4 regions of the Paenibacillus xylanexedens genome follow, and region 1 is predicted to be linked to each of the others. Evidence: riboswitches for the same ligand, from Rfam matches in the RefSeq annotation. Region 1 holds a riboswitch; each other region holds the start of a gene.

Region 1 (2,205 bases):
TGTTGTATCTTTTCGCATGTAATTATCATAAATTGCAATTCTTAAATGAATCTGAATGAGACACAAAAATAACAAACGAAAAGCTCGGATTACTCCCATCAAGCATTCTGCCTATAGAAGCGATAGATATGCCGGCAATAAAAATAAACATGGCAGGCTGTTTTGCACAACGGATATAGAAAAAGAGAGCAACATCCTGTTTATGGACGCTACTCTCTAATTGGATTAACTACCAGTGAACTTAAGGCTCCAGCCTCCATGACATCTCCCAAAAATCAAGCTCAAAGCGGCTGCACATCACGAAAATATCTTCCATCCGTTGGTATGTTTCCTCGCTACAGCCTTCTAATAGCTTATCCGTTAACGTCACAAGGGATTGATTGCTGCTGTTGTATTCAGAGGAAGCATATCCTGTGATCCACTCTCCATAAAAGGGATGCTCAGCTGCACCCGGCTTTTGAGCAAGGACTTGACCGATCTCCGCATAGCTCCATGAGCAGGCCAGAATGGATACAAGTACTTCTGCTATGCCACCCGCATGGGAAACAGAGAGCATATAATTAGTATAGGCTGCATTTTTCAGTGCAGGTTTTACCTAAAAAACATGATCCTCTGTTATTCCTAATCGCTCCATATAAGAACGATGAATTTTCATTTCACCATTCAGGATGTTATCTACGTTTTTACTAAAAAACTGCATCAATTTGGGGTCGTGCGACTTGACGATACCTAGTGCAAATACGCGGGCATAATCGAACAGGTAAAAGTAGTCTTGCAGCAAATAATAACGAAATTGTTCGACCGGTAAGGAACCATCTCCGATTCCTTTAACAAAGGGATGCTCGAGACATTCCTTCCACACGGGCTGCGCTGCCTGATATAATCTCTCTGAAATAGTCAACATGTGTTCCTCCAGTTCATCAATGTACGTATTTAAAAACAAAAAAACGAAACATCCATAGGATGTTTCGCAGACAAATACACAAAAACAAGGGGGTTCGCATAAGCTACCCAAGTGCAGTGTTTCATCGTTGCATCCCTACGTTGGCATGATCCAAATCAGGTAAGGTCGGTTTAACACCCTCTCAGCCGGTTAAGGCTCCCTCGCAAACGGTTGTATGTAGTTGATTACTTTCTTATCCGCATAAAGAAAAAATAACATCTATTTAGTATATCAAGGGCTGTTAAATATAGTCAAGGCAGATTGTATCGCCCTCATCAGCTTGAGTGATGTATGTAAACGACAAAAAACCATCACAACAATGGTTGAGTTTTAGCCACTGTTATGATGGTTTCTATTCTTACAATTACTGCCGATGGTTTACTGCCCGAGTTTGTTCTTTCCGACAAAAGTGAGTATTCCGTACTGGGAAGTGTTTCTCCAGCTTTCATTGGTCGCATCATTCCACTTGGCTACGCTCTGCTTACCTCCGCCCTGGTTGTCGTTAATTTGAAGCTCGAAACCGAGAACATTTCCAGCCTTTGGCGTCAGTGAATTCAACTGGATTCTGGCTTCTACGAGGTATCCTTTATTCGTTTTCTTCACAGCACTTACAAGGCGTCCGGGTGAGGCTCCCCCTGCAAAGGTTCCCACATTGTCTGCACTGATTCTGAACTGGGCATCATCATATTGAAAATATGGTGTGCGCTGGTGATTCTCGTCCAGGAAAATCTCAACCGAATCCTGATCCCATGGGTTGATGCTGTCTGTAATGATGTTTGGATCAGTGACGTCGATCAGCAGGTATAGATACTCACCTGACCACATTGCGCGAGCCACTGCCTCTGCACCTTCGGTCTCATTCAACCGTTTTACTTCAAATGGTACAGCCTTATTCCATAGGGCGTCTTTCTTCCCATCAATCTGAACAATCCCTTGCACAGCTTGTGCATATTTGGGCATAGGGGCGAGTTGAATTACGCCGTATTTGCTTGTATCTTGCTCCTGAGATTGTGTTCGATCATTCCAGTACAGTGGATTATAAGGTTGTGTCCCACTTGAACCGCCATCAGTCACACGGATGTCCAAGCCAACTTCATATTCTGAATCGGCTTGGATACCACCCCATGGAATGGACAATTCAACCTGATATCCGGCTTTTGTCTCGCGTACACGATATGAACGTCGCTCCGCACCCTCAGCTTTGCCCGACCGCTTAATGATAATGTATCGGTCATCTGCTTCATATGAGGTGGTCTTGCCAT
Region 2 (2,205 bases), 410 kb from region 1:
ACCTGAAGGACTACCCGCACGCGTTCCTCTTAATCTCCCATGACACGGAATTCATGAATGAAGTCGTAAATGTCATTTATCATTTGGAATTTGCCAAATTAACGCGATATGCAGCGAACTATAACAAGTTCCTTGAGATGGCTGATATGAATAAAGCCCAGCATATTGATGCGTACGAGAAACAGCAAGAGTACATCAAGAAACAGGAAGATTTCATTCAGCGTAACAAGGCACGTGCTTCAACTTCTGGTCGAGCGAAGAGCCGGGAGAAGCAACTGGACAGAATTGAACGTATTGATCGTCCAGATGAAGCGGCCAAACCAACGTTCAAATTCAAGGATGCCCGCGCGAGCAGCAAAACGGTCTTTGAGGGCATTGATTTTGAAATTGGATATACGTATCCTTTGCTGCCCAAAATGACAATGACAATTGAACGTGGTGAGAAAATTGCCATCGTAGGTTGTAATGGTGTGGGTAAATCGACGCTGTTAAAAACCATCCTGGGAAAAATATCTCCACTTAGTGGAAAGACTTTCTTGGGAGATTATCTGGAAACGGCCTATTTTGAGCAGGAAGTTCGTGCTGGGAATATCACGCCGATTGAGGATGTCTGGAATGAGTTTTCACATCTGACCCAAAATGAAGTCCGGGGTCATCTCGCTCGCTGTGGGTTGAAAAATGAGCATATTACCCGTCCGCTTAACATGCTGAGTGGTGGAGAACAAGCCAAGGTTCGGTTATGCAAACTCTTGATGCGTGAAAGTAACTGGATTCTATTCGATGAGCCGACGAACCATTTGGATGTCACAGCTAAAGCTGAGTTACAGCGTGCCTTGCAAGAATTCAAGGGAACGGTGTTGCTGGTATCTCATGAACCTGATTTCTACGAGGGTTGGGTTACCAAAACATGGAATGTTGAAGAATGGTCTGAGAAAAACTAGACAATTCAAGCAACGCTTAATAGAAATGAACGGTGACAAAAAAATCCTTCTATGGTAACATAGGCTACAACTTCATATGAACACTAGGGGGGCCGCACGATGTGGCTGAGATGGAAGAATGCGATTCCGGACCCTTTGCACCTGATCTGGATCATACCAGCGTAGGGAAGTGGCGAGCGCGTTTCAGTGAATGATGTGAGCAAACGGCAATTCGAAAGAATTCAACCGTCTTGCTTAGTAAATTGAAACATGCAGTTGCGTGTATAAGGTTATGGCTATAAGGTCTATAGCTTTATTGCACGAAATGAACTGTATGTATCAGTCAGTCATCTGGTCCTATAATTAATACGCAGCCACTCCCCTACGGGAGTGGCTTTTTTTGTTTTCATAGCATTCACGCCTGGAAGGAGATGAACAGTACGGTATTTTCTCATGAACATGTACACGGATCATTTGAACTGCATGTTGTATCTACGGGTGCAGGGGATCAAGCATCTTTTGTAAAAGCTGCAAAGGACGTTTGGCCATGGGTGGACTATATTCACATACGAGAAAAACAACTCACATGGCAAGACAAGATCGGTTGGGCTGAAAGTCTGCGTGGTATTGGCGTTCCATCTTGTCGTATCGTTATCAATGGTTCAGAGCTACCTTCACAGAATGATATCTATGGCGGTGTACATTGGGGGCAAGATGCAATACGTAACTACAACCCTGCTGTTATAAGCAATGTGCAGCGACTTCGTCTGGGTGTATCTGTTCATTCAATCGATGAGGCAAAAATCGCTGAAGAACGGGGAGCCGATTACCTATTCTTCGGGCATGTCTACGCAACCAACAGTAAGCCGGATCTTGAACCAAGAGGATTATATGCTCTGGCTGAAGTGTGCTCTGGTGTCTCCATTCCTGTCATGGCGATTGGGGGCATCGAACCGGGAAACATTCACGCTATTCGCTTTGCAGGCGCACAGGGAGTCGCTGTGATCTCGAATGTATGGGCGAGCGATTCCCCGGATCGGGCGGCTGCATTATTAAGGCAGGCTATCGTTGCTACAGAAAGTCTGAGTCGCTGAATCAAGGAGATGAGAGGATGAAAAAGATCATTACTGATAGACCGGATAAGATTCATGCAGAAACGATTATTGTAGGTGGAGGCGTTGTTGGTTGTGCCATTGCGTATGAGCTTGCTTTCCGTGGACAGGATGTGCTGTTACTGGAGCGTTCGGCGATTGCAGGAGGCACTTCTTGCGCGGCGGCTGGAATG
Region 3 (2,205 bases), 3.2 Mb from region 1:
AATTTGTACGGGGTTAGCAAATGTTTTGGAGAATCGCTCGCTTCCTATTTTGCGTATACCGAAGGTTTACAAAGTGTTGCGATACGTATAGGTGCATATGATGATTTTCAACCGGACGGACCAGTTCTGGAGGCAAGGGATATGAGCGCGTATATTAGTCCGTCTGACTTGTGTGATTTGATGTTCAAAGCAATTACAACTACAGATCTGGAACCCTTCACCATACTGCATGGGATCTCGAATAATCGGTTTAAACGATTAAATCTGGAAACCACTCAGAGACAGGTAGGTTATGACCCCAAATCCGATGCTTTTGCACTCAGCCAGATTTCCTTATATGATTCGCCACGATAATTATTGAAAATAACACATCTAAACAGGCTGTTATACATATGTATAATGGCCTGTTTGATAAGTTCATACATGTCCCTATCCAGTTCCTGACTGGACACGTTCCACCGGCTGGCCTATAATTACACCTAGTAATGCCCGTAACTTCATAGTTTCCCAGGGGAGTCGGAATTGGCCGGCTGAGAGTGTATCCCACCAAGATACTAACCCTTAGACCTGATCTGGATCATGCCAGCGTAGGAATCGGAGTATATCGAAATGGCACAGCCCTATGGCTGAACGCCACCTCTCTAACGCCTGCACGCGTCCCGGATTACGGGGCGCTTTTTTTGTTACTATCAGAAAGTATAAGTTTGGAAGCATCACCTTTCTGATATTGCAAGAAAAACTGCCGCTAAACGCGGTCTGGCTTCCTTGAATGACATCGATGGACGTTTACTTACGCTCAAAAATAACGTCATCCGGATCTCAACTGGTATAAATCTGTCGATTTATGCAAGATGATTGGATATGAAGCCAAGGAGTACCCCGTGCCAATCGGCCGGACATACCGAAGGAGAGAACCACAGATGAAATGGCGTAAAACGATGGGATTGTTGCTCTTATGCGTGCTTATGGTGACTGTAGCCGCATGTGGTGGCAAAGAAGCTGCCCCAGCTGGGCAGAACGGCAACACAAATACGGAAAGCAGCAACGAAGGTGACACTGCCGCCCTGAAAGATATTAAAGTGGTGCTCGACTGGACACCGAATACGAATCATACAGGCCTGTATACAGCTGTAGATCAAGGTTTTTATAAGGCCGAAGGCTTGAACGTGGAGATTGTACAACCAGGTGCCGGTGGCGCAGATACAATGGTTGCCTCGAATGAAGTGCCTTTTGGCGTAAGTTATCAGGAGAGTGTAACTCAAGCCCGCACACAGGGTGTTCCATTGGTCTCCATCGCAGCAGTTATTCAGCATAATACCTCCGGGTTCGCTGCTCCGGCGGATCGGAATATCAAGTCACCGAAAGATTTTGAAGGTAAAACCTATGGCGGTTGGGGTTCCCCAGTCGAAGAAGCCGTGATGCAATCCATTATGGAAGGCGACGGAGCAGATGTATCCAAAGTGAAAAACATTAACATGGGTGACGCTGACTTTTTCACCGCAGTGAAACGGGACATTGATTTCGCGTGGATTTTCTACGCCTGGACAGGTATTGAAGCCGAACTGCGCGGGGAACCAATCGACATGTTATATGTGAAGGATTATTCAGATGCATTGGATTACTACACGCCTGTCCTCGTAACAAACGAGCAGACGATCCAAAACGACCCTGAGTTGGTGAAAGCATTCCTGAAGGCCACTTCAGAAGGGTATCAATATGCGATTGATCATCCCGAAGACGCAGCGAACATTCTGATTAAGGCCGTACCGGATCTGGATAAAGACCTCGTACTGGCAAGCCAGAAATGGCTTAGTCCAAAGTACACAGATGACGCCCCGCGCTGGGGTGAGCAAAAACAGGAAGTGTGGCAGAACTATACCGACTGGATGTTTAGCAAAAAACTGCTGGATGAACAGATCGATGTGAGCAAAGCATATACAAACGAGTTTTTACCCCAATAAAAATTGCTTAAGTTTAACTTTTTTACACAAGAACGAAGAGTGCAGAACCCATCTGAAGAAGCGAAGCGCTCACCTAAAAGCTTTCTGAAAGAAAGCTCCTTCGGAAGCATATGCTATCCCCGGATTTCCTCCATTAGAACTCATTAAAGAAATCCGGGGATAACAGTGATCGGAAGAGGGTACTGCAATCGGAGTGATAAGTGTAAACCTGGTTCAATTCATGTAATTTATCACGAAAGGAGCC
Region 4 (2,205 bases), 2.6 Mb from region 1:
AACACCACGGCGACTTTGCTCCACAACGTATAGCCAAACCACAGGATGAACACGGGAGACAAGGCAATCAGCGGGATGGTCTGACTGATTACGATGAAGGGATACAAGGCCTTTTCAATCGATCGGTTCATATGCATGCCTGTTGCCAGCGTAATTCCAGTCACTATGGACAAGACAAAACCAACAACAACCTCCATAAAGGTAGCAGGCAGATGGATGGTCAACAGCAGACGGCGATGTTCAACCAGTGAGCTTGCGATGGCCGTGGGTGCAGGAATGATGAAGGAGGGCACCCATCCCATACGCACAATCACTTCCCAGATCGCCATTAATAAGAACATGAGCATAATAAACAAACCATATTGGGAAAACGACCTCGAGAGCCACTTTAAACACCACGTCCAAACGCTAACCTCAGCTCTATCATTTTGCATGTAATTGTTCCTCCAGTTGTCGTCTCATCTGCACGAGAGCCGGTTGGTAGATCATGTCCGAATGCCTTGGGCGTGGTAAAGGAACTGTCATCTCCCGCAACTGCTGACCTTGCCTTCCTGGAGTTAACAGAATGATACGGTCACTTAACAGCAGGGCTTCTTCAATGTCATGTGTAATGAACAGCACGGTTTGTCCAAAGTCCTCCCACAGCTCCAACAACCAGCGATGCATTTCTCGTTTGGTTAAGGCGTCGAGTGCACCGAAGGGTTCATCCAGTAACATGAGCTGCCCGCCTGTAAGCAAGGTACGCAGCAATGCCACCCGCTGCCGCATGCCGCCGGATAACTCATCTGGATAGGCCTGCTCATAACCGGACAAGCCGAACCTTGCCAATCCTGCGATGATATCGGCTCGCAGCTTCTCCTTGTTCTGTCGGCCTGGTGCAAGCTCGGCAGGCAGCATGCAGTTCTCCATGACGGTACGCCAGGATAACAGCAGATCTTTCTGCGGCATATAAGCGACTCGTCCGAGCCGTTGTCCTTGCGGTACATCAGCTATATCGATGGTGCCAACGGTTGGCTCAAGCAAGCCTGCGAGCAGCTTGAAGAGTGTGCTTTTACCTGATCCGCTGGAGCCGATGAGCGAGACAAATTCTCCTTGTTGAACCTGAAGCGACACATTGGCGAGCACGGGTGAATCCTTTTTTTCAGGAAAAGCGAAGCTAACGTTGTGAATGGTTACATGGTTGTTCATCTGATCCTCCCCCCTTGATGTCAGACTGCTGGAATAACAACGGCATCCTGTACTCTGCAAAAGGAACAAAAAAGACCCACCCATTTCCGGAGAAATGAGTGGGTCTGTAAGTTAAATCCGCAATTTATCTTCACATTCATGAAAAAATTCCGCTTACTAAAAGGCCGCTCCACTTCCCTCCGCTGGTATGATCCAGATCAGGTTCAAAGGGTCCGAATAGTCATATTCGTCTCAGCCGCAAGGCTCCCCTAGTGCAAAAGTTCAAGATATGCAGTTGTCTGTTCAGCATATATCACTCGAACATGAACTGTAAAGAGGCAGCATGATGGAATTCTTGAGATGAACTTGGAGCCAGAGCCGAACAACTGAACAATTTACCTTGGCTCATGAACCCGATATAATAGTGGTGGCGCATATTGGCCGGATCACAAATGCAGGTGGGATTGTTCTCCCTCCTAGGCAGAATGGGGACCCGAGTTGAAAACGTTCAAAAAAGTATATATTGAGATCACAAGTATCTGTAATCTGGCGTGCAGCTTCTGTCCTCAGACGCAGCGTGCCAAAGGATTCATTGACCCTGAAGTCTTCAACAATATACTGGATCAAGTTAAACCACACACCAATCATATTTATCTACATGTCAAAGGCGAACCCTTGTTGCACCCCAAAATAGATCTGCTGCTTGATTCCGCACATGAGAAGGGACTCAAGGTGAACATTACAACGAATGGTACACTCTTGCCCAAGACTCAGCATAAATTGCTTGGCAAACCGGCGCTGCGGCAGATGAATTTCTCCCTGCACAGCTTCGATGGGCATGAAGGTTCAACAGACCGTGACGGATACCTGCGTCATATTTTGTCCTTTGTACACGAGGCCGTTAAGCACAATGTCATCATCTCATTCCGACTGTGGAATCTGACGCAGGATAACTTCACAAATGCTCAGATGAATCGAAATCGGGAGACCCTTGAAGTGTTGGAACGTGAGTTCAATCTGGACTTCCGCATTGAGGAA

The links. Region 1 has a riboswitch for thiamine pyrophosphate ahead of tenA (thiaminase II). Riboswitches for the same ligand answer to the same signal wherever they lie in the genome.
Region 2: another riboswitch for thiamine pyrophosphate. It lies ahead of BS614_RS21245 (thiamine phosphate synthase); the one in region 1 lies ahead of tenA (thiaminase II).
Region 3: another riboswitch for thiamine pyrophosphate. It lies ahead of BS614_RS05835 (ABC transporter substrate-binding protein); the one in region 1 lies ahead of tenA (thiaminase II).
Region 4: another riboswitch for thiamine pyrophosphate. It lies ahead of BS614_RS08295 (ABC transporter ATP-binding protein); the one in region 1 lies ahead of tenA (thiaminase II).

Annotation. Positions count from the first base shown of each region.
Region 1 is NZ_CP018620.1:4,462,573-4,464,777, reverse strand. Features, by position in the region: partial or broken gene tenA (thiaminase II) at 242-904, opposite strand; TPP riboswitch at 1,019-1,116, opposite strand; gene BS614_RS19715 (endo-1,4-beta-xylanase) at 1,322-2,205, opposite strand, start outside.
Region 2 is NZ_CP018620.1:4,867,962-4,870,166, reverse strand. Features, by position in the region: gene BS614_RS21250 (ABC-F family ATP-binding cassette domain-containing protein) at 1-941, shown strand, start outside; TPP riboswitch at 1,017-1,126, shown strand; gene BS614_RS21245 (thiamine phosphate synthase) at 1,352-2,014, shown strand; gene thiO (glycine oxidase ThiO) at 2,032-2,205, shown strand, end outside.
Region 3 is NZ_CP018620.1:1,281,690-1,283,894, reverse strand. Features, by position in the region: gene BS614_RS05840 (NAD-dependent epimerase/dehydratase family protein) at 1-354, shown strand, start outside; TPP riboswitch at 500-612, shown strand; gene BS614_RS05835 (ABC transporter substrate-binding protein) at 921-1,961, shown strand.
Region 4 is NZ_CP018620.1:1,879,325-1,881,529, forward strand. Features, by position in the region: gene BS614_RS08290 (ABC transporter permease) at 1-434, opposite strand, end outside; gene BS614_RS08295 (ABC transporter ATP-binding protein) at 424-1,188, opposite strand; TPP riboswitch at 1,346-1,448, opposite strand; gene BS614_RS08300 (radical SAM/SPASM domain-containing protein) at 1,666-2,205, shown strand, end outside.